DNA from 3 places in the Luteibacter mycovicinus genome. Region 3 is predicted to be linked to each of the others. Evidence: riboswitches for the same ligand, from Rfam matches in the RefSeq annotation. Region 3 holds a riboswitch; each other region holds the start of a gene.
What was found. A riboswitch is a leader RNA that binds a small molecule or an ion and turns the genes downstream of it on or off. The one in region 3 is predicted to bind cobalamin.

Region 1 (10,427 bases), 350 kb from region 3:
CGGCGGTCACCTTGCCCGTGCGCTCTGCCGTCATGCGGACAACCGCATGATTCGCATCGCCGTCGTCGATGACGAGCCCCTCGCTCGCAGGGGCGTGCAGGTCCGCCTTAATGCGGAGCCCGACGTTATCGTCGTCGCCGAGGCGGCGGATGGTCAGGCGCTGGCCGCCATGCGTCGAACCGATGTGGATCTCGCGATCGTCGATGTCCAGATGCCTGGCCTGACCGGTATCGATGCCCTGGCGGCCATACCGCCTCCCGACCGACCGTTGGCGATCCTGTTGACCGCGCACGACAGCTTCGCTCTCCGTGCCTTTGAACTGGGCGCGGTGGATTACCTGCTGAAGCCCATCGATGATGAACGCTTCGCCGAAGCGATTGAACGGGCTCGTCGACAACTCGGCAGGGCGGTGACCACGACAACGAGGCAGGCCGAACGCTTCGCCATTCGTATCGGTGCCCGCATTCACTACGTCGCTGCGGACGAGGTCGAGTGGATCGAGGCCGACGGTGATTACGCGGCGCTGCATGTACGCGGCGAACGGTATCTGCTCCGCGAAACCCTGCATACGCTGTCCAGGCGACTCGACCCGCTGCGCTTTCTCCGGGTGCACCGCTCGGCCATCGTTCGGGTGGATCAGGTCGCCGAACTCCTGCCACGGTCCAACCGCGACGCGGTGGTTCGATTGAAAGATGGTGCGACGCTGCGCGCAAGTCGTACCTATATCGATGCCCTGCTCGCCGCGTTGCACCGCGGGCAATGAGCGCGCCCGCGAATCGCCATAAACGCGCCGTGCATCCGCCCGGACGCGCCCGCACATTGACGTGACACCCAGGGGATCCCACGCATGAACCGCACTCCCGGCCTCGACACGCTGCGCGCGATCGCCATCGCCTGGGTGATGTTGTTTCACAGTTATCTGGTCGGCGGCCTCGGCGATGGCTTCAGCAAGCTGGAATGGTCGGGGTGGATGGGCGTCGACCTGTTCTTCGTGCTGAGCGGCTACCTCATCGGCACGCAGGTGCTGAAGTCCCTGAAGACCACGGGCAAGCTCGATTTCGTCGGCTTCTATCGACGACGCTTCATACGAATACTTCCCGCCTTCTTCGTCGTGCTGGCACTTTATGCGTTATGGCCGGCATGGCGAGAAACGCCGGGTATGCAGCCGTTGTGGCAATTTCCGACGTTTACCTTCAACCTGTTGTTCGACAACGGCGACAACTATGCGTTCTCCCACGTGTGGTCGCTATGCGTGGAAGAACACTTCTATCTCGTCTTTCCCTTGCTGGCCTTCGCGCTGACGCGCAAACCCGCTCTGTGGAAGTTCATCACCGTATGCGTCGCGGTGGTCGCCGGCGGCCTCCTGTTGCGGGCGTGGCTGTGGTCCGATTTGCTGGGACCGGCTCGTGATACGGACATCAGTGCGGGCCTGGTCTATCTCCGTTACCTCTATTACCCCACGTGGTCGCGCCTGGATGGGCTCGTCGCCGGTGTCGCCCTGGCGGCGTGCGGGGTGTATCGCCCGCAGTGGATGGCATGGATCCATGCGCGCGCGGGCTGGGTGCTCGGCGCCGCCACCGTTCTCCTTGGCGTCTGTCTGGTCCTTTTCGACGGTGCACGCCCCCTGTTCTGGCCCTGCGTCATCGGCTACCCCCTGCTGTCGCTGGCGATGGGTGGCTTCGTCGCCGCCTTCAGCGGCCCGACCGTCTTCGCAAGGCTGCGGGTGCCCGGTGCCGGATGGCTGGCCGCCGCTTCATACAGCCTCTATCTCTGCCACAAAGGCGTTTTTCATCTGACGGAGGGGCTGCTCGGTGACGGTCTGGCCGATCATCGCTTTGTCCGTTTCGCCATCTATGCGGCCGCGACTCTGGCTGGCGGTGCGCTGCTTCACTACGGTGTCGAGCGCCCGTTCCTGCGCTGGCGCGACCGCCGCGTTCATGCTTCGGATACACTACCGCCGCCCAAGGTGATTCCCGGTGTCGCAGCCGGGGATTGAAACGGGAATCCGGTGACCCGCGCGACCCACGAGGTCCGCGTCATTCCGGAGCTGCCCCCGCAACGGTAGGCGAGCCAAAGGTCTGCATGAAGCCACTGTGCCCCGAAAGGCATGGGAAGGCGCCGACCGGCAGGGATTCTCCCTGCGCTCGCAAGCCCGGAGACCGGCCTTCGAGGTAACACCGGACAGGCGGAGGGCCATGTCGTGGGTGGCCGGCCGGCCTTCCGCCATCGGCGCTCCCCGCTACCGTCTCCCTGTCTCTCGCCATTCATGCCGCGCGGATGGGCGCGGTAGTGCAGGAGTCACCACGTGTCGCTTCGTATTTCCACCCTCGCGGTCGCCATCGCGATGGCATGCCTCGTTCCCGCCGCGGCCTTCGCCGATGACACCTCCACCGACCTCGACAAGGTCGTGGTCACCGCGAGCCGGACCGAGCAGACCCAGGCGCAGGTGCTGTCCGCCTCCACGGTGATCGACCGTGCCGGGATCGAGCGGCTGCAGCCGCGCTCGCTGGCCGACCTGCTGCGTGCGACGCCCGGTGTGTCCATCGCCAATAACGGCGGCCCGGGCAAGTCGACCTCCGTCTTCATGCGCGGCACCGCGTCCGACCACGTGCTGGTGCTGATCGATGGCGTGAAGGTGGGTTCAGCGACCTCCGGTACGGCGGCCTTCCAGGATATTCCGGTCGACCAGATCGAGCGCATCGAAATCGTCCGTGGCCCGTTCTCCAGTCTCTATGGCTCGGACGCGCTGGGCGGCGTCATCCAGATCTTCACCCGTCGTCCGGAAGGCAGCTTCGTGCCGAACTTCTCCGTCGGCGGCGGCAGCTACGACACCTTGCGCGGCTCGGCCGGCTTCAGCGGACGCGGCTCGAACGGCTGGTACGCGGTGGAAGCGAACCACGACCAGACCGACGGCATCAACGCATGCCGCGGCCGCCCCAGCCCGGGCGGCGGCGGTTGCTACACCTACGAGCCGGACAAGGACGGTTACCGCAACAATGCGCTGTCGCTGAAGGGCGGATGGCGCTTCGACGAGCAGTGGGACGCCGACGTCAATGCCATGCGCACCGAAGGCGCCAACCATTACGACGGCACCAGCAGCAACTTCGCCGACTCGTCGACGCAGGTCGTTGGCGGCCGTCTGCGCTATACACCGTCGAAGGACGTGAAGTTCACCCTCAACCTCGGTCGCAGCGGTGACTTCTCGACCGACTACGAGAACGGCGTCTACGCCGATACGTTCAACACGCATCGCGACGTCGCCTCGGTGCAGGCGGACCTCGGTCACGTCGGTGGGGACGCAGGCCAGACCACGCTCGGTTACGACTGGCAGCGCGATCGCGTCGTCGGCAGTACCGACTACTTCGTCGATGCGCGTCGCAACCACGCGATTTTCGGCCAGTGGTTGCAGGCATTCGGCGACAGCTCGATCCAGGCCAGTCTGCGCCGTGACGAGAACAGCCAGTTCGGCGGCAAGACCACCGGCAGCCTGCAGTACGGCTACATGCTGACGAAGGACCTGCGTGTCACCGGCAGCTACGGCACCGCGTTCAAGGCACCGACGTTCAACGACCTGTACTACCCCGACTACGGCAATCCGGACCTCCGCCCGGAAACTTCCCGCAACTGGGAGCTGGGGCTGCGCGGTACGCCCACGTGGGGTAACTGGTCGATCAATGCCTTCCAGAATCACATCGACAACCTGATCGTCTTCGACTCGAGCCTGACCGGTCCGCTGTTCCCGTTTGGTGGCGCGAACAATATCGACCGCGCACGGATCCGTGGCGTGGAGCTGGCAGCCGACACCACCGTCGCCGACTGGCACCTCTCGTGTAACGCGACGTGGCTGCAGCCGGAAGACGATAGCGACGACGACAGCAAGGGCAACCTGTTGCCACGACGTGCCCGCCGTACCGCGAATATCGACGTCGACCGCTCGTTCGGCGCGCTGAGCGTCGGTGCCAGTGTGTTCGCCTCGGGCTATCGCTATGACGACTCGACCAACCTGCACCGGCTGGGTGGCTACGCGCTGACCGATCTGCGCATCGCGTACGCCTTCGCGCCGGCGTGGTCGGTGGAGCTGGCCGGCAAGAATGTCTTCGATCGCCACTACGAGACTGCGCGTTACTTCAATCAGCTGGGTCGCAACTACATGCTCACGTTCCGTTACCAGCCCCGCTCGTAATCCGTCCCCCCGTACGAGGTACGCCCCGATGAAACCCCTGTTACGTCCGTTGTTTGTCGCCATGTCGGCATGGTTCGCGCTGATCATGATCGCCACGCGTTTTCATCACTTCGGCGATGTACTGCATCTTCCCGACGCGTCGATGGCGTTGTTCTTCCTCGGGGGTATCTACCTGCGAAAGCACCTGGCCTTCGTCGCCTTCGTCGTCCTGGCCGTGCTGATCGACTGGGTTTCGATCAGCTACGCGGGCGTGAGCGACTTCTGCATCACGGTGGCCTATTCGTTCATGCCGCTGGCGTACGCCGTGCTCTGGTACGGCGGCCGCCTGGTGGCACCGCGTTTCGACGGTTCACTGGCATCGCATGCGATGGTGTTCGCGGCATTGCTGGTCTGCGCCACGGTCTCGTACGCCATATCCAATGGTGCGTTCTACTGGCTGGGCGGCCGTTACACCGATACCAACATGACCCAGTACGTGCAGCGCTTCATGCAATGGGCGCCGCTTTTCGTGCGTGCCGCCGCGGCGTATGTGCTGGTGGCTCAGGTGGTCCAGGCGGCGGTCTGGCGCTTCGCACCGCGGGCACGGGACGCCCGTACCACTCACGCATGAGCGGCGACACCACGCCATGGCGTGAAATGGACGAGGAGGCTCGTCATCGCGACCGCATGCGCCGGAAGAAGGAGCTGATCGACCGACGTATCGCGAAAGCGACCATCGATCGCGGCGTGCTCGTGGTCAACACCGGCAACGGCAAGGGAAAGAGCTCGTCCGGATTCGGTATGCTGGCGCGGTCGCTCGGCCATGGCTTTCGTTGTGGCGTCGTCCAGTTCATCAAGGGCAGTTTTTTCACCGGCGAGGAGGCATTCTTCCGCATGTACGAAGACGGTCCGCTCGATTACCACGTGATGGGCGAAGGCTATACGTGGGAGACACAGGACAAGGCGCGCGACATCGCGGCCGCCATGGCCGCGTGGGATGTCGCCGAGCGCATGCTCGCCGACCCGGCATACGATTTCATCCTGCTCGACGAGCTGAACATCGCGCTGGTGAAGCAATACATCCCGCTCGATCGCGTGCTCGACGCCTGCCGGGCGCGACCCGAACGACAGCATGTGGTGATCACGGGCCGTGGCGCGCCGGACGCGCTCGTCGAACTGGCGGATACCGTGACCGAGATGCGCGTGGTGAAACACGCCTATCAGGCGGGTATCCGCGCGCAGAAGGGCGTGGAACTGTGAGCCGTTCGTGTCCCGCGCTGCTGGTCTCGGCACCTGCGTCGGGGCAGGGCAAGACCAGTGTGACGGCGGCCCTGGCGCGTGCGCATGCGCGTGCCGGCCGCCGGGTCCGCGTCTTCAAGACCGGACCCGATTTTCTCGACCCGATGATCCTCCAGCGCGCAGCCGGCGCTCCGGTTTACCAGCTCGACACCTGGATGGGTGGCGAAGACGACGTTCGCGCGCGACTCCATGCCGCGGCGGAGGAGGCGGACCTGATCCTCATCGAGGGCGTGATGGGGCTGTTCGACGGGCGCCCGTCGAGCGCGGATCTGGCCCAGCGGTTCGGTTTGCCCGTTCTCGCCGTGATCGATGGCAGTGCCATGGCGCAGACGTTCGGTGCGCTGGCGCATGGACTGGCCAGTTATCGCGACGGGCTCATCGTGCACGGCGTGATCGCCAACCGTGTTGGCAGCGCGTATCACGCCACCTTGCTGCGCGAGAGCCTGCCGCCTGCGCTTACCTGGTACGGCGCGCTCCCGCGCGATGCGGCCATGGGTCTGCCGGAGCGGCATCTCGGCCTCGTGTCCGCCGCGGAGCTGGCGGATCTCGACGCGCGGCTGGATGCGCTGGCCGACGCGTTGCCCGCCGAGGCGGTGGGCCAGCTGCCACCCGCGGTCGTTTTCCAGCCGCCGGTCGACCGACATTCCACGCGGCGGCTGGATGGCCGCCGCATCGCCATCGCCTGCGACGAGGCATTCGCCTTCGTGTACCCGGCCAATCTCGACGTGCTGCGTGACGCCGGCGCGGAGCTGATCTTCTTCAGTCCGCTGGCGGGTGACGCCTTGCCCCCATGCGATGCGATCTGGCTTCCGGGGGGCTACCCCGAATTGCACCTCGACACGCTGACGAGCCGTGACGATCTGCGCCGCGATCTGCACGCGCATGTCGATGCCGGACGCCCCCTGCTGGCGGAGTGCGGCGGTCTGCTCTATGCCCTCGACCGGCTTACCGACACGCATGGCCATGCAGCCGGCATGGCGGGGCTGATCGCCGGAGACGCGATGATGCAGCCGCGCATGGCGGCGCTCGGCATGCAGTCGGTGGACCTGCCCGAAGGGATCCTGCGCGGTCATTCGTTTCACTATGCGAAGGCGACGATCGCCGCCACGGCTCTGGCGGTGGCGAGCAACCCGAATGGCGGGCCCACCGCCGAGGCGGTCTACCGCCGTGGGCGCATGACCGCCAGCTTCGTGCACTTTTATTTCCCATCGAATATCGACGCCGCGCTGCGTCTTTTCCTGCTGTGACCACCGCCTTCGCGATGCTCGCGGCGCTGCTGCTCGATGCATGGTGGGGCGAGCCACGACGCGCGCATCCGCTGGTCGGCTTCGGCCATCTCGCTCAATGGATCGAGCGACAGCTTTATGCCGGTCGCCGCCCCCGGGGCGTCCTGGCCTGGTGCCTGGCGGTGCTTCCGCTGGTCGGACTGCTCGCGCTGATCCGATACGGGATGCCCGCCGCGCCCGGGTTTGTCATCGATACGGTGGTGCTGTATCTCGCCGTGGGTCGGCGCAGCCTCGCGGAGCACGCGTTGCCCGTCGCCGATGCGCTGAGCGCGGCCGATATCGGTGCGGCGCGGCAGGCGGTCGGTCGAATGGTCAGCCGCGATACGGAGGCCCTGGATGCCTCGCGTGTGGCCGCCGCCGCGACGGAATCCGTCCTCGAGAACGGCCACGACGCCGTCTTCGGTGCGCTGTTCTGGTTTCTGTTGCTGGGCGCGCCGGGCGTGCTGGTGTTCCGTCTGGCGAATACGCTGGATGCGATGTGGGGCTACCGGACGCCGCGCTACCTGCGCTTCGGCTGGGCGGCGGCGCGTATCGACGACGTGCTCGGGTTCATCTCCGCAAGGCTCACCGCGCTGACGTATGCACTGGCGGGCGAATTCACGACGGCACGTCGTTGCTGGGCGACGCAGGCACCGTTGTGGGACAGCCCCAACGCCGGCCCGGTGATGGCCGCCGGTGCGGGCGCGCTGAACGTCCGACTGGGTGGGCCCGCGCCATACCACGGTCAGTGGGAAGACCGTCCTGTCCTCGGTACCGGGGATGCGCCCGACGCCACCTCTATACGACGCGCCCTGCGTCTCGTCGATCGGGGCGCAGCGATCTGGATCGGTCTCGCACTCGTGGCTGGAGTAGCCGCTCATGCTTGAGCATGGCGGACGTCTGGCCCGTGCGGTGACACAGCACGGCATTCCACGCGAACGCTGGCTCGATCTGTCGACGGGCATCAGCCCGTATGCCTATCCCGTGCCTGCCGTACCGGCCGAGGCATGGCACCGGTTGCCCGAGGACGACGACGGGCTCATGCACGTGGCCCGCGCCTACTACGCGGCGCCGCATCTTCTGGCCGTTCCCGGCTCGCAGGCGGCGATCATGGCGTTGCCGCGCATGCGGTCACGCTCGCGTGTGGGCGTGATCTCGCCGGGCTACAACGAGCATGCGCATGCGTGGCGGCAACACGGTCACGACGTCCGCGAGTGTCCGGCGGATGCATTGTTCGAACGCGCCGCCGACTTCGACGTGATCGTGCTCATTCATCCCAACAACCCTGGCGGCGACCGGTTCCGTCGCGAGGCGCTGCTCGCGTTGCACGCATCGCTCGCGTCGCGCGGTGGCTGGTTGATCGTCGACGAGGCGTTCGTCGACACGCGACCGAACGGCACGCTGTGTGCCGCGGCATGCGACAGCCTGATCGTCTTGCGCTCGGTGGGTAAGTTCTTCGGCCTCGCAGGTGTGCGCGCGGGGTTTGTCGCGTCGTCGCCGGGCCTGCTGGAGGCACTGCGTGAATGTCTGGGGCCGTGGACGCTGAGCGGGCCGACGCGCCACGTCGTGAAGGCGGCGCTGACCGACGTCGACTGGCAGATCACGATGCGCGCGCGGCTGCGCGAAGACAGTGCGCGGCTGGTTGCGTTGCTGACGGAGCACGGACTGCGTCCCGATGGTGGCTGCGATCTCTTTCAGTATTGTCGCCATCCCGACGCCGCTCGTCTTCACGACGCCCTCGCGACGCGTGCCATCCTCACCCGCCGCTTCGACAATCCGCCGGCGCTGCGTTTCGGCCTGCCAGGCGACGAGGTCGGTTTCGAGTGCCTCGATGTGGCACTGGCCGAGGTGATGGCTTGAACGCGCGCGTACTCATGGTGCAGGGTTGCACGTCCGACGCGGGCAAGAGCACCGTCGTCGCCGCGCTGTGCCGCTGGCTGCGCCGCCGCGGTGTCGTGGTCGCGCCGTTCAAGCCGCAGAACATGGCTTTGAACTCCGCCGTCACGGTCGATGGCGGCGAGATCGGTCGCGCACAGGCGGTGCAGGCGCAGGCGGCGGGCGTCATGCCGCATACCGATTTCAACCCCGTCCTGCTCAAGCCGAACAGCGACACCGGTGCGCAGGTGATCGTCCACGGACACCCCGTCGGCAACATGGACGCCGTCGGTTATCACGCGTACAAGCGTGTCGCGATGGACGCGGTGCTCGCATCGCATGCGCGACTCGCCGACGCCTATGCGGCGATCGTTGTCGAAGGTGCCGGGAGCCCGGCCGAGATCAACCTGCGCGATCGCGATATCGCCAATATGGGGTACGCCGAGGCGGTCGACTGTCCTGTCATTCTGGTGGCCGACATCGATCGTGGTGGCGTCTTCGCCCATCTCGTCGGCACGCTGGCTTTGCTGTCGGAGAGCGAGCGTAACCGCGTGGCGGGCTTCGTCATCAATCGCTTTCGCGGCGATATCGCGCTGCTCCAGCCCGGTCTCGACTGGCTGGAGCGTGAAACAGGCAAGCCGGTACTGGGCGTCCTGCCCTATCTTCACGGCATGGTGCTGGAAGCCGAAGACGCCTTGCCGCGGGACCGGGTGCGTCGCGAGCACGCGCGCCTGCGTGTGGCCGTGCCCGCGCTTCCACGGATCAGCAATCACACCGATCTGGACGCGCTGCGCCTGCATCCCGATGTGGCATGTGTCTTCGTCGGGCCGGGCGAGAGCTTTCCGGCATGCGACCTGATCGTCCTGCCCGGATCGAAGTCCACCCGCGCGGATCTGGCATGGCTGCGGTCTCAGGGCTGGGACCAGGCCATCCTCCGGCACGTCCGTTACGGCGGCCACGTCATCGGCATCTGCGGCGGTATGCAGATGCTCGGCCACGCGGTGCACGACCCGCTTGGCGTCGAAGGGGCCGCGGGTTCTAGCAGCGGGCTCGGCCTGCTCGACCTCGAAACGACACTGGCGCCCGCCAAACAGTTGCGCATCGTCAGCGGCCAGGTGAGTGGCAGCGATGCCACCGTCATCGGTTACGAGATTCACTGCGGTGTAAGCACCGGCGCGGGGATGAAGCGTCCCGCCGTCGTGCTGGACGACGGGCGCGACGACGGCGCGCGCTCCGACGATGGACGCGTCATCGGCACCTACCTGCACGGGCTGTTCGATCACCCGGATGCGTTGCGCGCATGGCTGGGACACGCGGGTCTCGATGGGTCGGCGCCCTTCGACCTCGGCGCGTTACGCGAGGCGACGATCGACCGCCTGGCCGACACGATAGACGCGCATATGAATACGGCGGTACTCACCCGACTTTTTGGACTCGATGCATGCAGACCCTGATTCTGGGCGGAGCCCGCTCCGGCAAGAGTGCGCTGGCGGAGAGACTGGCCAGCGCGTCCGGCCGCGATGTGGTGTACGTGGCCACCGCGCAGGCGCTCGACCTGGAGATGGCCGAACGCATCGCGCATCACCGCGCACGGCGGCCCGCGTCGTGGACCTCCGTGGAAGAGCCGCTGATGCTCGCCCGCGTCCTTCGGGAGCACGCGGCGGAGCATCGCTGCGTACTCGTCGATTGCCTCACCTTGTGGCTGTCCAATCTGCTGGGCATCGACGACGGTCGTCATTTCGGCAGTGAGCACGAGGCGCTGCTGGCCACGGTGGCGACGTTGCCGGGCGACATTCTGTTCGTGAGCAATGAAGTCGGTCTGGGTG
Region 2 (10,427 bases), 850 kb from region 3:
CTGGGTGGTGTGGTCGCCATCCTTACGGTCAACCAGGGCTGGGGCACGTGGACGTCCATCGGCGCCGTGCTGGTGCTCGGCTTGCTTATCGGTGCGTTCAACGGCTTCGTGGTCACCAAGATGCGCGTGCCGTCGTTCATCGTCGGTCTCGGCGGCATGCTGGCTTTCCGCGGCATCGTGCTTTACATCACCGGCAGCTCCACCATCGCGCCAGCGCCGGATGACCTCATCCAGCTCGGCCAGGGCTTCGTCCCGGTGGCGATGTCGCGCTGGATCGGCGGCATCATCTTCCTTGCCATGGTCGCGCTGACCGTCCGCCGGCGCATGCGTCGGGGCAAGCTCGGTCTGCAGCAGGGCGCGGTCTGGGTCGATGCGGTCAAGCTGGTCGCCATCGGCGCGGTCATCTTCGGCTTCGTGCGCACGCTCAACGACGCCAACGGCATTCCCATTCCGGTGATGATCCTGCTCGGCCTGCTGGCCGTGTTCACCTACGTTTCGACCCAGACCGTGTTCGGTCGCCATATCTACGCGGTCGGCGGCAACATGGAAGCGACGCGCCTCTCGGGCGTCAACGTCGCCCGGGTCAAGCTGGTCGTGTTCGCGCTGATGGGCCTGATGTGCGCCTTCGCCGGCATCATCACCGTGGCCCGCACCGGTTCGGGTTCGCCCTCCGCCGGTACCGGCGGCGAGCTGGACGCCATCTCCGCCTGTTTCATCGGCGGCACGTCGATGCGCGGCGGTTCCGGCACGGTCTACGGCGCGCTGATCGGCGCCCTCGTCATGGCCAGCCTCGACAGCGGCATGCAGCTGATGGACGTCGACAACTCCTGGCAGATGATCATCAAGGGCGCGATCCTTGTGCTCGCGGTGTGGGTGGACGTGCTGTCGGGTTCGAACCGTAACGGCTGAGCATAAAAATCATGGACGATTTCGACACCCTCCAGGGTCAGTGGCGCCAGGTTCGGCTCGAAGCGAACGGCATCATCGACCCTCCGGATGACCACAGCGGGCATGGCGCGATCACCATCATCGAGGGCGATACCTTCTCGGTACGTCGGGAAGGCGGCGAGGTGCTGCTCGCCGGACACTTCGTGCTTGATACGACCACGCAGCCGAAGTCGATCACCTGGATCGACAGCATGGGCGACGACGCGGGTAAGCGCCTGCCCGCCAGTTACGTATTGGACGACGACCAGTTCCTCTTCATCGCGGCCGATGAAGGTATGGCCCAGCCGACGGCATTCGTCACGTCCCCGGGCCTGACGTTGCGCGGCTTCGTCCGGCATCGCCCCTAAAAATGTAGGAGCGCGCCTGCGCGCGATGCTCTTGCGCTGACCGTCGTGCGTCAGGCGTTAAGAGCATCGCGCGCGAGGCGCGCTCCTACAGGTCTTACTTTCCGCTGTTCAGCGCCCGAGCCATCTTCAGATGTTGCTTCAGCGTCGGCAGGGTCTTCTTAGCGAAGGCTTGCAGTTCCTTGTTCGAGCCCTTCTCGGCCTCGACCTCGAAGATGGCGATGGCCTTCTCGTGATCGGCGACAGCTACCTTCGCGTATTCCTTGTCGAACGCCGCGCCATTGAGGCGCTTCAGCGCGTCGATGTCTTTCTGGTTCGCGGGCGGCGGGCTCTCGGCGGTGGCATAGCCGCGGTCTCCGCTCGCAAGATTCTTCAGCTCCTCGCCCGACTTGGTGTGGTCGTCGACCATGTGCTGGCCGAACGACTTCACCCTGGCCGATCCGCCGTTGGTCACGGCGATCTTGCCCAGCTCCACTTCGGCCAGGCCTGCGCCGCTGGCGTTGGTGACGAAGCCGGCATCGGTCGGGGTACCGCCCTTGGAATCGGTCTGCTTGGCGTCGTCCTGCGCATGGGCGGCGAAAGGAACGGCGGCCACGAGTAGCGCGGTCGCGATGAGGCGGGGCAGGGTGCGTGACATCATGGATTCTCCGGTAGCACGGTAACGGCTGTCAGATGTCTCATTCCAGCCATGAAAGCATTGTGACCCCGGCGGCAACTTTCTGAAGTTCCTGAACGAAAACGGGCGCCTGAAGGCGCCCGTTTCCTATCGCATGTCGCACAAAACTTATCGCATGTCGCACAAAACTTACTTGCGGCGAGCAACCGTCGCGCCGAGGCCGGCGGCGTCGCGCAGGACGTCAGCCTTGTCGGTCTTCTCCCAGGAGAACGCCGTGAACGTGTTGCCGTTCTTGTCGGTGACGTCGTACGGCTTGCGGCCGAAGTGACCGTTGGAGGCGGTCGGCTGGTACATCGGGTGGACCAGATCGAGCATCTGGATGATGCCGTACGGGCGCAGGTCGAAATGCTTGCGGATCAGCTTCTCGATCTTCTCGTCGGGAATCTTGCCGGTGCCGAAGGTCGTCACCGAGATCGAGGTCGGCTCGGCGACGCCGATGGCGTAGCTGACCTGGATTTCGCAACGGTCGGCGAGGCCGGCCGCGACGATGTTCTTGGCGACGTAGCGCGCGGCATAGGCAGCCGAACGGTCGACCTTGGACGGATCCTTGCCCGAGAACGCGCCACCACCGTGACGGGCCCAGCCGCCGTAGGTGTCGACGATGATCTTACGGCCGGTCAGGCCGCAGTCGCCCACCGGTCCGCCGATGACGAACTTGCCAGTCGGGTTGATGTGGAACTTGGTGCCCTTGTGCAGGAGCTTCGCCGGCAGCACGGGCTTGAGGATCAGCTCGCGCACGCCTTCGATGAGGTCCTTCTGCTTGACGTCCGGATCGTGCTGGGTCGAGAGCACGACGGCGTCGATGGCGACGGCTTCGCCGTTCTCGTAGCGCAGGGTGACCTGGCTCTTGGCGTCCGGGCGAAGCCACGGCAGCGGCGAGTTCTTCTTCTTGCGGACCTTGGTCTGCTGCTCGACGAGACGATGCGCGTAGTGGATCGCCGCCGGCATGTACTCGGTGGTTTCGTTGGTCGCATAGCCGAACATCAGGCCCTGGTCGCCAGCGCCCTGTTCTTCCGGCTTCTTGCGGTCCACGCCCTGGTTGATGTCGGGCGACTGCTTGCCGATCAGGTTGAGAACGCCGCAGGTCTCGCCGTCGAACCCGACTTCCGAGGAGTCGTAGCCGATGTCGAGGATGACCTTACGGGTCAGCGCTTCCAGATCGATCCAGGCGCTGGTGGTGATCTCACCCGCGACGATGGCGACACCGGTCTTCACCAGCGTCTCGCAGGCCACGCGCGCACGCGGGTCCTGGGCCAGGATGGCGTCCAGAACGGCGTCGGAGATCTGGTCGGCGATTTTGTCCGGATGGCCTTCGGAGACCGACTCGGAGGTGAAGAGGAAATTGCTCATCGAGGGTATATATCCTTCTTTACGGATAAAGAGATAAATGGGGCGCGCCATGATACACGCCCCGTCGCCGGTTTGCAGCGGCAAGGGTACCCCCGGCGGGTGACGATTGCATGGATGTTCAGCGCGGGAAGGGGTATGAGGGGGTTGGGAGGGGGGTGCCGCCCGCTCTGTTGGCTTTTCGCGCGCGGGGCGCGCTCCTACGACAGCCGCCGTGTAGGAGCGCGCCCCGCGCGCGAAAGGCCAACAGCGCGGGGACACGGTGCCCCTTTTTCCGTCAGGCCACCTCCGCCAGCCGTTCGCGGGCCGCCCGGGCCACGGCCACCATCCCGGTCAGGGCCTCAGCTACCTCGGGCCAGCCGCGGGTCTTCAGGCCGCAATCGGGATTGACCCAGAGCTGGTCCGGACGAAGCACCTGGAGCGCCCGGGACAGCAGATCGGCCATTTCCTCCTTGCCGGGCACCCGCGGGGAGTGAATGTCGTAGACGCCGGGTCCGATCCCGTTCGGGTAGCGGAACCGTGTGAAGGCGTCCAGCAGCTCCATCCGCGAGCGGCTGGTCTCGATCGAGATCACGTCCGCGTCCATCGCGGCGACCGCCTCGATGATGTCGTTGAACTCCGAGTAGCACATGTGGGTATGGATCTGGGTCGAGTCGCTGACGCCACCCGCGGTAATCCGGAACGCGTCGACCGCCCAGTCCAGATAGGTGGCCCAGTCACCCCGGCGGAGGGGAAGGCCTTCGCGCAGCGCCGGCTCGTCGATCTGCACGATGCCGATGCCGGCTTTTTCGAGATCGTGGACCTCGTCACGCAAGGCCAGGGCGATCTGTCGGCACACCTCGGCACGCGGGAGATCGTCACGTACGAACGACCACTGCAGCATCGTCACCGGACCGGTGAGCATGCCCTTCATCGGCCTGGCGGTCAGGGACTGGGCGTATGCGGACCAGGCGACGGTCATCGCGGCGGGACGCGCCACGTCACCGAAGACGATCGGCGGCTTGACGCAGCGCGAGCCGTAACTCTGCACCCAGCCCAGAGACGTGAACGCGTAGCCTTGCAGCTGTTCGCCGAAGTACTCGACCATGTCGTTGCGCTCGGGCTCGCCGTGCACGAGGACATCGAGGCCGGCTTCTTCCTGAAACGTCACGGCGCGCCGCACCTCCTCGCGAAGCACGGCCGTATAAGCCTCGTCGTCAAGCTTGCCCGAGCGATGCGCGGCACGCGCAAGGCGTAGTTCCGTGGTCTGCGGAAACGAGCCGATGGTGGTGGTCGGCAGGTTGGGCAGGCCGAAGCGCTGCTTCTGCACATTCGCGCGAAACGCGTAGGCCGAGCGGCGCTGTCCGAACTGGGGCGTCAGTCCACGCACGCGCGCCCGCACGTCGGCGCGCAGCACGTCGGGAGAAAGCAGACGCGCCGCCACCGTCGCTTGCTGACGCGCGAGCGCGAGCTGCGCCGTCTCGTCGCCGACGGCGGCATCGGCGTAGCGTCGCAGTTCGGCGATCTTCTGCCGCGCGAACGACAGCCAGTCGCCGATCGAACCCGGCAGGTGCCTTTCTTCCGACGCATCGATGGGCACGTGCAGCAGCGAGCACGACGTCGACAGCCACAAACGCTCGTCGCGGAGGCGCTCGCGTGCGCGGGCGATGCGCGGCGCGATGGCGGACGGGTCGCTCAGCCAGATGTTGCGGCCGTCGAGCACGCCGGCGGACAGCACACGACCGGCGGGAAGCGCGTCGAGCACGGCATCCAGTTGCCCGGGCGCGCGCGCTAGATCGACATGCAGGCCGGCGACGGGCAACGACGCCGCCAGTTCGAGGTTGCCGCCGAGCTCGCCGAAGTAGGTCGCGAGCAGGATGCGGCCACGCGACCGTTCACCGATGGCGGCATAAGCGCCGCGATAGGCCGCCTGCCAGTCCGGCTCGAGATCGAGCACGAGGGCCGGTTCGTCGACCTGGATCCAGTCGGCACCCGCGTCCGCGAGCGCATCGAGCAAACCGCTCCACGCCGGCAGCAACGCGTCGAGCAGCGCGAGGGGATCGCTGCCGTCGACGGTCTTGGCCAGACGGAGGAAGGTCAGCGGACCGAGGAGTACGGGGCGCGCCGCATGGCCGAGTGCGATGGCTTCACGATATTCCGCGACGACCTTGTCGGCGCGCGTGGCAAACGACTGGCCCGCCTGCAGCTCGGGGACGATGTAGTGGTAGTTGGTGTCGAACCACTTGGTCATCTCCAGCGCGTGCAGGTCGACTTCGCCGTCCTGACGGCCGCGTGCCATGGCGAAATAGCCGGCAAGCGGATCGCGCTGATGGAGTCCACGGTAGCGCGGGGGAATGGCGTCGACCGCGACGGCGGCATCGAGCATATGGTCGTAAAGCGAGAAGTCGTTGACGGGAACGCTGTCGGCTCCCGCGTCGCGCGCGAGGCGCCAGTGGCGTTCGCGGAGCTGACGGGCGACGGTGAGCAGGTCGTCGGCGCTGGTTTCACCCCTCCAGTGACTTTCCAGCGCTCGCTTCAGTTCGCGGCGTCGGCCGATGCGGGGAAAACCGGGGTAGGTAACGTGTGGCATGTGGATGATTCCTCTTCGTGGCAAAGAGGAGGGAAGGGCGGTTCGTCGCGGACGCACGTGCACTGCCACACGGAAGGTGCGGCAGCGTGAAGGCGTCATGCGGCTTGCCGTCGACCTTCGCCCCCGCGGGCGAACCGGACCCTCGCGCGAACGCGACGGCCCAGGTCGGGCAGGGCACACGCACCCATGACGGCACGCGCGCCCAGGCCGGCGGCAGGTCTTCGGGCTCGTGGATGTGGCACCTGGGTGCCGCCTTGCGTGTCGCTTCCCGGATCGCCATCGATCCAGTGCTGATGACGCGCTCGTCTCCACATACCGCTGCGGGGCAGCGCCGGATTCTCACCGGCTTCCCTCTTCGCTTTTATCCTTCTATTCGAATAGAGAGATAAAGACCGCTGGCGGCCCAGAGGTTAGCCCTACGGACGGGGCAGGTCAACGAGCCAGGCATGCATCGCGTCGACATGTCGCCCGCGACGATGCGCCAGGGCATCGGGAGTAAGGCATGGCGGCAAGGCACATCGTGATGGCGACGGTGGGATCGCAGGGTGACCTGTTTCCGTTCCTGTCCGTGGGGCGGGAGCTGGTGGCGCGGGGCCATCGGGTCACCATCGGTGCCCATGCGATTCATCGCGAGGCGGTGGCGGAGGCCGGGCTGAGGTTCGTCCTTGCCAGCGGGATCGCGGAGCCCGAGGACAAGGCCGCCTTCGCTGCCCGGGCGTTCCATCCGCTGCGCGGTCCGCGCTTCGTCGTACGTGACCTGGCTGCGGAGGATGTCGCGGCGAGCTACCGCGCGCTGGCGCCGGTATGTCTGGAGGCCGATGCGATCGTCACCTCGACGCTCGCCTTCGCCGGCCAGATTCTGGGCGAGACGACACGCGTGGCGTGGTTGTCCGCCGTCCTGTCGCCCGCGGTGTTCCTTTCCGCTTTCGATCCGCCGGCGACGGGCATGGCGCGACTCGACCGTTTCTTACGTGCGTCGCCGCGTCGTGGCGCCTGGGTGCGCCGGATCGGCGAGCGGGTGACCGCACCGTGGACACGTGCCGTGCGCAGCTTCCGGCAGTCGCTGGGTCTGGCGCCGGTGTCGGTGTGGGGCGATCCGTTTCATCGCGGACAGCACGCGCGCGATGGTGTGCTGGCGATGTATTCGCCGTTGCTGGGTCACGCGCCGCAGGATGCCCCGGCGCACAGCGTGGTCACTGGCTATTGCCGTTACTCGCCCTTCAACGAAACCCTTCCCCCGGAGCTGTCGGCGTTTCTCGACGCGGGTGACGCGCCGATCGTGTTTACGCTGGGATCGGCGGCGGTGCACGCGGGCGAGGCCTTCCTTCGCGAGAGCATGGCGGCGGCAGGCGCGCTCGGACGTCGTGCCGTCTTGCTCACCGGCTCGCCCGAGATGCGCGCGCGCTTGCCCGACACGTTGCCAGCCGGGGTGATGGCTGTGGAATACGCGTCACACGGTGCGCTGTTCCCGCGCGCTTCCGCGGTGGTACACCACGGGGGTGTCGGCACGACGCAGGAGAGTTTGCGCGCGGGGTGTCCGGCGCTCGTGGTGCCGCATGGCTTCGATCAGCCTGACAATGCGGCGCGTGTGCTTCGGCTGGGTGTGGGCGATGTATTGCCCGCTTCGCGTTACCGCGCTGACCGGGCGGCGGGGAAGCTGCGCGTGCTTCTGACCGACGAGGGAGTGGCCTTGCGTGCCCAGCGCGCGGCTGAAGTCATCCGGGCCGAGCGAGGCGCGTCGCCGGCCGCGGATGTGATCGAACAGGCGATGGCGCGGCGAGACCGCCGTATGGCAACAACATAGCCGAACTGCCGCAAGCAACGCTTACGCGAACCCTGCGATCGCCCGCGGCGTATAAGCCTCCTCCAAAGCTGCCGTCTCTTCCTCGGTCAGCTCCAGATCGATCGCCGCCACCGCATCATCGAGATGCTGCGGCTTCGACGCCCCGACGATCGGCGCAGTCACGCCGTCACGATGCGCCACCCACGACAATGCCACCTGCGCACGAGGCACGCCACGCGCATCGGCCACCTTCTTCACCGCCGCGACGATGGCGCGATCCGAGTCTTCCGTGGCGTTGTAAAGCGTGCCGCCGAAGACATCGCTCTTCTGCCGGTCGCTGCCCTCGTCCCAGTCGCGCGTCAGCCGTCCGCGTGCCAGCGGGCTCCATGGCAACACCGCGATGTGCTCATCGATGCAGAACGGAATCATCTCGCGCTCTTCCTCACGCTGCAGCAGGTTGTAGTGATCCTGCATGCTGATGAACTCGGTCCAGCCATGCATCCTCGAGGTGTAAACCATCTGCGCGAACTGCCACGCATACATCGACGAGGCGCCGAGGTAGCGGACCTTGCCGGCCTTCACCACGTCATGCAGCGCCTCGAGCGTTTCTTCGATGGGCGTGGTCTGGTCGTAGCGATGGATCTGCAACAGGTCGATGTAGTCGGTGCCGAGGCGGGCCAGTGAGTCGTCCACCGAATGGAAGATCGCCTTGCGCGACAGGCCGCCGCCGTTCGGTCCCTTGCGCCAGTGGAAGAAGGTCTTGGTGGCGATCACCACCTCGTCGCGTTTCGCAAAATCTTTCAGGGCACGTCCGACGATCTCTTCGGACGTGCCGTCGGAGTATGCGTTCGCCGTGTCGAAGAAGTTGATGCCCAGGTCCAGCGCCTTGCGAATGAAGGGCCGGCTCTGTTCTTCATCGAGCGTCCAGGCGTGGTTTCCGCGGTCGGGAACGCCATAAGTCATGCAACCGAGCACCAGCGGCGAGATATCCAGGCCGGTACGGCCGAGCTTGATGTAGCGCATGCGAATACTCCATCGGGGGATGCCCCATTGTGACCGGCCGGATGTAGACGCTGCATATACCTGCCATGGCTATGATTTGCGCGAACCGCGGCTTCGACGCGACGCGCCCCTGCCGCGTCACCCACCGGAGTCATAAAATGCCGTCCACTCTTTATTCACGCAGGCCGCCCCGTATCACCGGCGTGGTCATAGCGCTTCTCGGTCTCTTTCTCGTGGGAGGCGGAGCGTGGCTCGCGGCTCTCGGAGGCTCGTTCTACTACCTCATCGCTGGCGCCGCGGTCGTAGCGACCGGCATCCTGCTCGCGCGCGGTTCGGCCAGCGCACTCTGGCTCTATGCCGTGGTGCTGCTCGGGACGGCCATCTGGGCGTTCACCGAGGTCGGGCTCGTGGGCTGGCAGCTGGAACCGCGACTGCTGGTTCCGGTGGTGCTCGGTATTTATCTCGTCATGCCCTGGGTACGTCGCAAGCTCACTCCCTCGGGCGGTGGCGCCTTCGCGGTGATCGTGGCCGTTATCGTCAGCGTCGGTCTCGGCGTGGCGGGTTTCATGCAGCCCGTCGGCACGCAGGGCGAAGCGGTCATCCGAAACATGGCGGATGGCCACGACGCCTCGGTGCCGGACAGCGACTGGCAGTTCTACGGCCGCACACCCAGGGGCGATCGCTTCTCGCCGCTGGACCAGATCAACGCGACCAACGTCAGAGACCTCAAGGTCGCCTGGACGGCACGGACGGGCGACACCATGCGTCCGGGTGAGGATCAGGGCGGTACCGACGCGGGTCACGAGTTCAACTTCGAAAACACCCCGATCAAGATCGGCGACACGCTTTACGTGTGTACGGGCCATAGCTGGGTGGTCGCCTTCGACGCCGCCACGGGTGCGAAGAAGTGGAGCTTCGATCCCAAAGCCAATACCGATGCGGACGTCTATCTGGCCTGTCGCGGCGTGGCGTATTACGAAGCGCCGCAGGGCACGCAGACCGATTGTCCGCGTCGCATCATCGCGCCGGTACTCGATGCCCGCGTGCTCGCGCTCAACGCCGATACCGGCAAGCCCTGCGAGGATTTCGGCGAGCACGGCTTCGTTTCGCTGACGCAGTATCTCGGCCATGTGCCGGCCGGCTTCCACTTCGTGACGTCGCCGCCGATGGTGCTGAAGGATCGCGTGATCCTCGGTGGCTGGGTCTACGACAATCAGGCGGAAGGCGAGCCGTCGGGTGCCGTGCGCGCGTTCGATCCGCTCTCCGGCAAGCTGGTCTGGGCGTGGGACGTCGGGCACGATCCGCAGAACTGGACGCCGGGTCCGAACGATCAGCTGACACGCGGCACGCCTAACGCGTGGGGCGTGTACACCGCCGATCCGGATCTGGGCATGGTCTACCTGCCGATGGGTAACGCCACGCCGGATTACTTCGGCGGCCATCGTCGTCCGTTCGACGAGAAGGTGTCGAGTTCGACGGTCGCGCTGGATATCGAAACCGGCGAGCCGAAGTGGACCTACCAGAACACGCATCACGACCTGTGGGACATGGACGTACCGACGGGTCCGTCGCTGGTCGACTTGCCCGGTCCCGATGGCGGCACGATTCCCGCCCTGGTACAGACGACCAAGCGCGGCGAGTTCTTCGTACTCGATCGCCGCACCGGCAAGCCGGTGACCGAAGTCGCCGAGAAGAAGGTGCCGACCGATACGGTCCCGGGTGACTTCGCGTCGCCCACCCAGCCGTACTCGGTGGGCA
Region 3 (10,427 bases):
GCAGGGCGACGCGATGCCCGCGATCCTGCAGCAGGCTCAGCGTCGGCGTGAGCTTGTGCAACTCCGGCATGCCACGCGCGCGCGGCCCCTGAAAGCGCACCACGGCGATGAAATCGCGATTGAGCTCACCGCGATCGAACGCGGCTTTGACCTCGTCCTGCTCGTCGAAGACGATCGCCGGTGCCTCGATGATCATGCGATCTTCCGGCACGGACGAGATCTTGATCACGCCGCGACCGACATTGCCCTTGAGCATGCGCAAGCCACCGTCATGACGGAACGGCTCCGCGATAGTGCGCAGTACGCCGCGGTTGCCGCTTTCCTTCGAAACCGGTTTCCAGACCAATGCGTCGCCTTCGAGGACGGGCGTGGTGCGATAGGCCTCGAGGCCGTGGCCCATGATGGTGTCCACGTCGCCGTGCAGCAGGCCGGCATCGAGCAGCTGATCCATCAGGAAACCCATGCCGCCGGCTTCGTGGAAGTGGTTCACGTCGGCGTAGCCGTTCGGATAGACGCGTGCGAGCAACGGCACGACCGCGGACAGCGCATCGAAGTCGTCCCAGCGCAGTTCCACGCCGGCCGCGCGTGCGATGGCGACGAGATGCAGCAGGTGGTTGGTCGAGCCGCCCGTCGCATGCAGTCCGATCACGCCGTTCACGATGGAGCGCTCGTCGACGATACGGCCGATCGGCAGGTATTCATCGCCCAGCGCGTCGATCGCCAGCACGCGCTCCACCGTGGCACGCGTGAGGGCGTCACGCAGCGGCGTATCCGGCGCCTCGAAGCTCGCGCCCGGCAGGTGCAGGCCCATGATCTCCATCAGCATCTGGTTGGAGTTCGCGGTGCCGTAGAACGTGCAGGTACCCGACCCATGATAGGAACGCGCTTCCGCGTCGAGCAGTTCCGCGCGTGTCGCCTTACCGGCGGCGAAGGCCTGACGGACCTTCGATTTCTCTTCGTTCGGAATACCGGACGGCATCGGACCCGACGGCACGAACGCGCTGGCGAGATGGCCGAAGCTCAGCGCGCCGATCAGCATGCCCGGCACGATCTTGTCGCAGATGCCGAGATACAGCGCGCCTTCGTACATGTCGTGCGACAGCGATACGGCGGTCGCCATGGCGATGAGGTCGCGCGAGAACAGCGACAGCTCCATGCCCGGACGACCCTGGGTGACGCCGTCGCACATGGCCGGCACGCCACCGGCGACCTGCGCGGTGGCGCCGAAGTCTCGTGCGATCCGACGGATCAGTTCCGGATAGCGCTCGTACGGCTGATGCGCCGAGAGCATGTCGTTGTACGAGGTGACGATGGCGATATTGGACGCGTGGCCGTTGCGCAGCGCGTCCTTGTCGTTCTCACCGCACGCGGCGAAACCGTGCGCGAGATTGCCGCACGACAGGTGATGGCGTTTGGCGCCCGTCCCGCGGGCGGCGTCGATCCTGGCGAGGTACGCGGCGCGCGAGGTGCGACTGCGCTCGACGATACGCTGCGTCACCTCGGCAACGATGGGATGAAGGGTCATGGCGTGTTCCTGAGGCTTTGACCGGGCGGTCGGTGCCGCGCGCCTGACGCGCGGCGGTTGAACGATGGATCAGGCGGCCCAGTAGACGTCCACGGGCACGCGGTCCTGCTTGAGCACGGCGGCGATCGGAAAGTCTTCGCCGGCCTGAGCCCTGGCGAGCACGTCTTTCTTGTCCGCACCTTCGATGTGCAGGTAGAGCGTGCGCGTATCGAGCACGCGCGGCAGGCTGAGCGTGATGCGCGGCTCACCCGCACCGCCGGCACGCATCGACAGCACGCTCCGCGTACCGTTGAGGTCGAGCGCTTCGGCGAGGTGATCGCCGCCGGGGAAGAACGACGCGGTGTGGCCGTCCGGACCCATGCCGAGCACGACGACATCGAACGGCTTGCCGAGCGCGTCGACCTTCTCGCCCACGCCCTCGAGCGCGGCATCGACATCGTCGGCATGCGCCTTGTCGAACAGCGGCAGGAAGGCGGCGACATGCGCTTCGTGCGCGATCAGGGTGTTCCTGACCATGCGCGCATTGGAACGCTCGTTGTCTTCGTCGACCCAGCGCTCGTCGACCAGCGTGATGGTGACCTTCGACCAGTCGATCTCCTGCTCGGCGAGCACGGCGAACATGACCTTGGGCGTGCCGCCGCCGGAAACGGCGATGCTGGCCTTGCCGCGCGCCTTGATCGCGGCGTCGAGCTTGCCGGCGATGTCGCGCGCCAGCGCATCGGCGAGAGTGAGCTTATCGGCGAAATCGTGCTGATGGATCTTGGCGTTCATGCTGCGTCCTCGGCCCAGGTACGGCCATCGCGTTCAATGAGCGCCACGGCGGCGCTCGGACCCCAGGTACCCGCGGTGTACGGCTTCGGCGTATCGCCGCTGCCCTCCCAGGCTTCGAGGATGGGACCGGCCCAGTTCCATGCGGCCTCGACTTCGTCGCGGCGCATGAACAGGGTCGGGTTACCACGCACGACGTCGAGGATCAGCCGCTCGTAGGCATCGGGCTGCTGCACGCCGAACGCCGCCGCGAAACTCATGTCGAGCGGCACGTGGCGCAGGCGCAGGCCACCCGGACCCGGATGCTTGATGGTCAGCCACAGCTTGACGCCCTCGTCCGGCTGCAGGCGCAGCGTCAGGCGGTTGGGCAGCAGCGGACCGTTGGTAGGATCGAAGATGGAATGCGGCAACGCGCGGAACGTGACCACGATCTCCGAGATCCGGTTAGGGAGGCGCTTGCCGGTGCGCAGGTAGAACGGCACGCCCGCCCAGCGCCAGTTACCGATCTCCGCCTTGAGGGCGACGAAGGTTTCGGTCCTGGACTGGTCGCTGCCGAGTTCGTCGAGATAGCCCGGGACGCCCTGACCTTCGGCCGCACCAGCGCGGTACTGCCCGCGCACGGTGAGGTTGCCGGCGTTGCTGGCGTTGATCGGGCGCAGCGAACGCAGCACTTTGAGTTTTTCGTCACGCACGGCATCGGGCGCCAGCGACGAGGGCGGCTCCATGGCGAGCATGCAGACCAGCTGCAGGATATGGTTCTGGACCATGTCGCGCAGCGCGCCGGCACGATCGTAGTAACCCGCGCGATGACCGACGCCGACCGTCTCGGCGACGGTGATCTGCACGTGGTCGATATGCTGGGCGTTCCACAGCGGCTCGAACAGGGCGTTGCCGAAGCGCAGCGCCAGCAGGTTCTGCACCGTTTCCTTACCGAGGTAATGATCGATCCGGTAGGTCTGCGACTCGTTGAAGACCCGGGCCACCGCGTCGTTGATCGCGTTGGCGCTTTCCAGATCGCGACCGATCGGCTTCTCCAGCACCACGCGCGAGCGCTCGCCGTTGAGACCGAGCGACCCGAGGCGCTGGCAGATGTCGGTGAAGATGTCCGGCGCGGTCGACAGGTAGAACACGCGGATGTGCTGCGCCTGCTGCTGCATCAGCGCGGCGAATTCATCCCAGCCTTCTTCCTTGCGCGCGTCGAGCGAGCGGTAGGAAACCATCTGGATGAACGCGTCCAGCTGGGCCGGAGCCACGTGGGACACGCCTTTCTCGACCGAGGAGCGGACCAGGTCGCGGTAGCCCGCATCGTCGAGGGCCTCGCGGGCCACGCCGATGAGGCGGCTGCTGGGCTGGATCTGGCCGTCCACGAAGCGATGGAACAGCGCGGGAAGAAGCTTGCGGACGGCGAGGTCGCCGGTGCCGCCGAAGATGACCAGATCGAAAGGTTCGATCGGGAGGAGATGAGCGCTCACGACAGTGGCCTGCTGGGATCGATGGGTATGCCGACGGATCGTACCAGTGACATACCAGGACATACCAGCCCCGTACCACTCAAGGCGGCGTTTTCCGTCACGATATGAGGCGATGACGCCGCAAAAACGTTTACGGGCCGACTTTGCATCGTGCAAACGCCCGTTTGAATCGCTCACTGGTATTCGCGGGCTTGGACGGTCTTGCCGCAGTGGTCGTTGATTGGTATCTTCTCGACCATGGAAAGCGCTCTCGTCGCCGAATACCAACGCCTGCAGTACGACCCGGCCGCGCGGCAGCCGCTGGCGTACATGCGCCTGCGTCGCGCCATCCGCAACGTGATCGAAAACGGCGAGGTGCAGGTCGGCCATGCACTGCCCAGTGAGCGGGACCTGGCCAGGGCCCTCACGCTGTCCCGGGTTACCGTGCGCAAGGCCATCGGCGGCCTGGTCGAGGATGGTCTGCTCACCCAGCGTCATGGCGCGGGCACCTTCGTGTCCGAGCGCATCGTCAAGCCGCTGTCGCGTATGACCAGCTTCACCGAGGATCTTCGCGCGCGCGGGCTCAATCCGCGCTCGGAGTTCTTCGAGCGGGCCATCGGCGAGGTCACCCCGGAAGAAGCCATGGCGATGAATCTCTCGCCCGGCACCCAGGTGGTCCGCCTGCACCGCCTGCGCTACGCGGGCGACGAGCCGCTGGCGATCGAGCGCAGCGCGGTGCCACTCAACCTGCTGCCCGACCCCAGCCTGGTCGAGGACTCCCTGTACGAAGCGCTCGACACGCTGGGCAACCGCCCGCGACGTGCGTTGCAACGCCTGCGCGCGGTGGTGCTGGGCCCTGCCCAGACCCGGCTGCTCCGGCTCGGCGCCGGCAGTGCCGGGCTGAATATCGAGCGGCGCAGCTTCCTCGACGACGGCCGCATCGTCGAGTTCACGTGTTCCTGGTATCGCGGGGACATCTACGACTTCGTCGCCGAACTGCAGAGCGACTGACGGACCCTTCTTCATGACGATCCAGCCGCAAGACACCCTGATGTACCGCGAAGCGCACGAGACCGCCGAGGTCGTCGAGCGGCAGCTTGCCCTTAACGAAGCCGTGATCGGCGCCCTTGCCGAGCGCCTGCGCGCGAACCCGCCGCGCATGGTGATCACCTGCGCCCGTGGCAGTTCGGATCACGCGGCGATGTACGCGAAGTACGTGTTCGAAACGCAGCTTGGCGTCGTCACCGCCTCGGCCTCGCCGTCGGTCACCTCGATTTACCACGCCGCGCAGCGCCTCGATGGCGCGCTTTACGTCGCCGTATCCCAGTCGGGCAAGAGTCCGGATCTGGTCCGCAACGCTGAAGCCGCGAAGAAGGCCGGTGCGTACGTCGTGGCGCTGGTCAACGTGACCGACTCGCCGCTGGCGGACGTCGCGGACGTGGTCGTCCCGCTGCACGCGGGCCCGGAAACCAGCGTCGCCGCGACCAAGAGCTATCTCGGCGCGCTGTTCGCGATTCTGCATATCGCCGCCCGGTGGAGTGGCAAGGCCGAGATCGCCGACGCCCTGGCCGCGTTGCCCGCGCAGCTGCGCCAGGGCTGGGATGCCGACTGGTCGTCGCTGACGGAAGGCCTCGTCGATGCGCACAACCTGTTCGTGGTCGGTCGTGGCTTCGGCTTCGCCGGTGCGCTGGAAGCGGCGCTCAAGTTCAAGGAAACCTGCGGCCTGCATGCCGAAGCCTTCAGCGCGGCCGAAGTGAAACACGGCCCGATGGCGCTGGTCGGCCCGGACTTCCCGGTGCTGTTCTTCGCGCAGAACGACGACACGCTCCCGGGCGTGCTCGATGTCGCCGCCGAGTTCCGCAAGCGTGGCGCCAATGTCTGGATCGCCGCGCCGGGTGCGACGGGTGAGGGTGTGCTGCCGCTGGTCGCCACCGCACCGATCGCCGCGCCGCTGATCACGGTGCAGAGCTTCTACCGCGCCACGGCGGCGCTCGCGCTGAAGCGCGGCTTCAATCCCGACGTGCCGCCGCACCTGAATAAAGTCACCGAGACCGTCTGACCGTCACCCTCAAGGAATCGCCATGACTCTCGCCCTCGTCAACGGCCGTGTGCTCACCGACAATGGATTCCAGAGCGGCTTTGCCGTGCTGGTCGACGATGGAAAGATCACCGGACTGGCGCTGCCATCCGATCCGCGCGTGCGCGCGGCGGAGCGCCATGACCTCGGTGGTCGCACCTTGCTGCCCGGCTTCATCGACTGCCAGGTCAACGGCGGGGGCGGCGTACTGTTCAACGATGCACCAACGGTCGACGCGATCCGCACGATCGGCGAGGCACACGCGAGATTCGGCACCACGGGTTTTCTGCCCACGCTGATCAGTGACGACGCGGAGGTCATGGCGAAAGCCATCGATGCCGTGAACGACGCGGTCGCCCAGGGCGTGCCGGGCGTGCTCGGCATCCATCTGGAAGGCCCCTTCATCGCCCCTGAGCGCAAGGGCGTGCACGACCCGGCCAAGTTTCGCATCGCCGATGCCGACGATGTCGCGATGGTCGCGCGGCGCCACGGCGGCGTGACCCTGCTGACGCTGGCTCCCGAGCGCGCTTCCGCGGAAGTACTCCAGGAGCTGGTCGCCAACGGCGTCATCGTGGCCGCGGGCCACACGGCCGCCGACTACGAGACCACGCGGCATGCACTGGCGACGGGCGTGCGCGGCTTCACCCATCTGTTCAACGCGATGACACCCTTCACCAGCCGCGAGCCTGGCGTCGTCGGTGCCGCGCTCGAAGACCAGGCCAGCTGGTGCGGTCTGATCGTCGACGGCCACCACGTGCACCCGACCTCGCTGCGTGTCGCCATCGCGGCGAAGGCGCCAAGGAAGATGATGCTGGTCACCGACGCGATGCCGCCCGTGGGGTCGGACAATCCGAACTTCGTGCTCAAGGGCGAAACCATCACCGTGCGCGACGGCGTCTGCCAGACGGCGGACGGCACGCTGGCCGGCTCCGCGCTGGACATGGCCACGGCGGTGCGCAATACGGTCGACATGGTCGGCGTAGCCTACGATGAAGCCGCGCGCATGGCGTCAACGTATCCGGCCGCGTTCCTCGGCCTCGGCGCCACCCACGGTCATATCGCCGCCGGTTACCGCGCCGACTTCGTCGTGATGGACGAGACCCATACGGTGATCGAAACCTGGATCGGCGGCGAGCGCGTTTACGCCGCGGGCTGATCGGGCGGTCGTGACAGCGCCCCACCCTCCGGTTAAAGTCGCGGGGTTCGGGTGTCCCCGGGGCGTCGCGCCACGGGGATGAAACGGGAAGCCGGTGCGCCGCCTCTGCGGCAAGGCCGGCACTGCCCCCGCAACGGTAAGCGCCCGGGGTCGTCACGGCCCCTCGGACACGGCTTCAGCCACTGCGACAGCGGGAAGGCGCCGGTCCGACACCCCTCGGGGACGGCGTGAGTCCGGAGACCGGCCCGACGACGCGCCCCGTGAGCCATCCCGGGGCGTCGTCCCGTTTCGGGCGATTCGCGGAGGGCGAATCCGGACAGTCATCCGGGTTCCGCCCGTGTGCCGTTCGCCGTATGTCCTCCTCGCGCGCCCTTTGAGCTACGCATTGCCGCGCTATGCGGCGGAGGAAGACCGTTCCATGAAGAAGACCCTGCTCGCGGCAGCCCTGCTGTCGTCGATCGCCGCTGCCCACGCGGCCGACGCCCCGGACGCCCTCGATCCCGTGATCGTCACCGCGACCCGCACGGCCACGCCGCTGGACGAGGTACTCGCCCCGGTGACCGTGATCACCCACGAAGACATCGAGCGTCTGCAGCCGCGTAACGTCCAGGACCTGCTCGCCGGGCTGCCCGGTGTGGTCATGGCCAACACCGGCGGTATCGGCCAGCAGACCTCGCTGTTCATGCGTGGCAGCAACTCCTCGCACACGCTGGTCCTCGTGGACGGTGTCCGCGTGGGTACCGTGGGCGCGGGTCTGCCGGCTTACGAGCAGCTGCCGGTCGAGCAGATCGACCATATCGAGGTCGTCCGCGGTCCGCGCTCGAGCCTTTACGGCTCCGACGCGATCGGCGGCGTCATCCAGATCTTCACCCGCCACGGCCAGGCCGGCGAAGCGCCGACCCCGAGCCTCTCGGTCACCGGCGGCAGCCACGGCTACACCGCCGGTCAGGTCGGCGTGTCGGGCGGCACGACCCACGGCTGGTACAACGCCAGCCTCGGCGGCCAGTACACCTCGGGCATCAACGCCTGCCGCATCGGCGCGGGCACGGCGTTCAAGGGCTGCTTCACCGACGAGCCGGACCATGACGCCTATCGCACGTACAACGGCGCGCTGTCGGGCGGTTATCGCTGGGACGACGGCACCGAGCTCACCGGCAGCTGGCTGCGCAGCAAGGGCGATATCGAATACGACGGCGACTACCAGAACCTGACCCGACGCTCGCAGCAGGTCGCCGGCGCGAAGCTGGCTTTCGACGTGCTGTCCACGTGGCGCATGTCGGTCAGTCTGGGCCAGAACCAGGACCGCGCCGACAACTACCTCAATGGCGCCGACAAGGGCTATTACGACGCGGACTTCAACTACGTCACCGGTGCCGACAAGCTGCGCGTGGGATATCTGTACTCTAAGCGCAATCAGGGTTCCTGGCAGAACGACTTCACGCTGGCCCCGGGCCAGACGCTGAGCGCCGGCGTCGACTACCAGCAGGAAAAGCTGAGCAGCGACACGGATTATCTCAAGGACACCCGCAACAACACGGGCGTGTTCGCGCTCTACCAGGGCGTGTTCGGCCCGCATGAGATCCAGCTGTCGGCCCGCCACGACCACAACACCCAGTTCGGCAACCACACGACCGGCTCGGCCGCCTATGGCTTCCGTTTCGACAACGGCATGAAGGTCACGGCCTCTTATGGCACCGCCTTCCACGCGCCGACCTTCAACGACGAGTACTACCCGTACGGCGTGCCCACGGTGAACCTCAAGCCGGAGAAGTCGCGCACCGCCGAGATCGGCCTGTCGGGTCGTCCGGGCATCTGGAACTGGGCCGTCAACGCCTACCAGAGCCAGGTCGACGACCTGATCGGCTACGACGCGAACTTCCTGCCGGTCAACGTCAGCAAGGCCCGCCTGCGCGGCCTCGAAGGCCAGGTGGGCGCGGACGTCGATGGCTGGCACGTGCGCGGCTACCTGACGCTGCAGCAGCCGCTGGACCGGGACAGCGGGCTCGAGAAGGACAACCTGCTGGCCCGCCGTCCGCGTCGCACCGGTCGCGTGGATCTGGACAAGGACCTGGGCGCGTTGACACTGGGTGGCTCGGTCTACGCCTCGGGTTACAGCTACGACGACGCGGCCAACACGACGCGTCTGGGCGGCTACACGACCGCGGATCTGCGTGCCACCTGGCACATGGACGATGCCTGGAGCGTGCAGGGCCGGGTCGCGAACGTGGCGGACAAGCGGTACGAGACGGCGGCGTATTACAACCAGCTGGGGCGGACCTACTATGTGACCGTGCGGTTCTCGCCCGTACGCTGAGGGAGCACCGTGTAGGAGCGCGCCCTGCGCGCGATGTTTCACGGCATCGCGCGCAGGCGCGCTCCTACCCCTGGCACCGGGCTCGGGCAAACGCCGCACCCCTGTCTTCCGGCAGGGCCCCCACTAAAGGCACACGCCACGGACCGGCGCGGACGTCATAAAGTCCCCGGGCGCGGGTATGCTTCCCGCGATCACAGGAAGTGTCGTGAACGTTTTTGCACCTTTCATTCGCCGGCCGATCGGAACCTCGCTGCTTGCGGCGGGGCTCGTGCTGTGCGGCTCCATCGCCTACATGCTGCTCGGCGTGGCGGCCCTGCCGTCCATCGAAGTGCCCGCCGTCTTCATCCAGACGCAGATGCCCGGTGCGAACGCGCAGACGATGGCCTCGACCATCATCGCCCCCCTGGAGCGCCACCTCGGCCAGATCCCGGGTGTGGACCAGATGTATTCCAACAGCTCGGAAGGCAGCGGCTTCGTCCGCCTCCGTTTCAGCATGGACCGCTCCACCGATGCCGCCGCGCGTGACGTGCAGGCCGCGATCAACGCGTCCGCCGCCGACCTGCCGGCCGGCATGCCCAGCCCCCCACAGTACTTTAAGTTCGACACCGGCCAGATTCCCGTTCTGCTGGTGTCGTTCACCTCGAAGTCGCTGCCGCCGGACAAGCTCTACGACGTCGTCGACACCCTGATCCGGCCCGCCGTGGCGCAGATCGATGGCGTGTCGCGCGTACAGGTCTTCGGCGGGACCCCGCACGCCGTGCGCGTTGAGCTGGATACCCGCGCGTTGTCGTCCAAGGGACTCACCGCCAACGATGTGTCCAATGCGCTGCACGCCGCCAACGTGACCTCGCCGCAGGGCCTGCTGTCCGACGGCAAGGCACAGATGACGGTCGTCGCGAACGACAGCATTCGCGACGCGAAGGATTTCGGCGACATCCTCATCGCGATGCGCAACAACGTGCCGGTGCGCCTCTCGGACATCGCCCGCGTCTACAACGGCCAGCAGGACCAGTACCAGGCCGCATGGTTCCAGGGCGAGCGCTCGGTCACCATGCAGATGAGCAAGCGTCCGGAGGCGAATTCCATCGCCACCGCCGACGCGATCCGTGCCGCGCTGCCGCGCTTCCGTTCGCTGC

Region 1: linked by a shared signal. The riboswitch ahead of btuB (TonB-dependent vitamin B12 receptor) and the one ahead of FA85_RS10665 (TonB-dependent receptor domain-containing protein) in region 3 are both predicted to bind cobalamin.
Region 2: linked by a shared signal. The riboswitch ahead of metE (5-methyltetrahydropteroyltriglutamate--homocysteine S-methyltransferase) and the one ahead of FA85_RS10665 (TonB-dependent receptor domain-containing protein) in region 3 are both predicted to bind cobalamin.

What each region holds. Positions count from the first base shown of each region.
Region 1 is NZ_JQNL01000001.1:2,738,603-2,749,029, forward strand. It holds gene FA85_RS11975 (sensor histidine kinase) at 1-50, shown strand, start outside; gene FA85_RS11980 (LytR/AlgR family response regulator transcription factor) at 47-763, shown strand; partial or broken gene FA85_RS11985 (acyltransferase family protein) at 848-1,924, shown strand; cobalamin riboswitch at 1,948-2,182, shown strand; gene btuB (TonB-dependent vitamin B12 receptor) at 2,306-4,183, shown strand; gene FA85_RS11995 (hypothetical protein) at 4,212-4,793, shown strand; gene cobO (cob(I)yrinic acid a,c-diamide adenosyltransferase) at 4,820-5,422, shown strand; gene FA85_RS12005 (cobyrinic acid a,c-diamide synthase CobB) at 5,419-6,708, shown strand; gene cbiB (adenosylcobinamide-phosphate synthase CbiB) at 6,723-7,613, shown strand; gene cobD (threonine-phosphate decarboxylase CobD) at 7,606-8,586, shown strand; gene FA85_RS12020 (cobyric acid synthase) at 8,583-10,055, shown strand; gene cobU (bifunctional adenosylcobinamide kinase/adenosylcobinamide-phosphate guanylyltransferase) at 10,043-10,427, shown strand, end outside.
Region 2 is NZ_JQNL01000001.1:1,540,108-1,550,534, reverse strand. It holds gene FA85_RS07015 (sugar ABC transporter permease) at 1-909, shown strand, start outside; gene FA85_RS07010 (TIGR03067 domain-containing protein) at 921-1,295, shown strand; gene FA85_RS07005 (DUF4142 domain-containing protein) at 1,390-1,932, opposite strand; gene metK (methionine adenosyltransferase) at 2,098-3,318, opposite strand; gene metE (5-methyltetrahydropteroyltriglutamate--homocysteine S-methyltransferase) at 3,593-5,884, opposite strand; cobalamin riboswitch at 6,080-6,296, opposite strand; gene FA85_RS06990 (glycosyltransferase) at 6,387-7,688, shown strand; gene FA85_RS06985 (aldo/keto reductase) at 7,710-8,690, opposite strand; gene FA85_RS06980 (membrane-bound PQQ-dependent dehydrogenase, glucose/quinate/shikimate family) at 8,828-10,427, shown strand, end outside.
Region 3 is NZ_JQNL01000001.1:2,393,323-2,403,749, reverse strand. It holds gene edd (phosphogluconate dehydratase) at 1-1,525, opposite strand, end outside; gene pgl (6-phosphogluconolactonase) at 1,595-2,296, opposite strand; gene zwf (glucose-6-phosphate dehydrogenase) at 2,293-3,828, opposite strand; gene FA85_RS10680 (GntR family transcriptional regulator) at 4,003-4,755, shown strand; gene FA85_RS10675 (SIS domain-containing protein) at 4,769-5,803, shown strand; gene nagA (N-acetylglucosamine-6-phosphate deacetylase) at 5,826-6,977, shown strand; cobalamin riboswitch at 7,010-7,239, shown strand; gene FA85_RS10665 (TonB-dependent receptor domain-containing protein) at 7,396-9,291, shown strand; gene FA85_RS10660 (efflux RND transporter permease subunit) at 9,497-10,427, shown strand, end outside.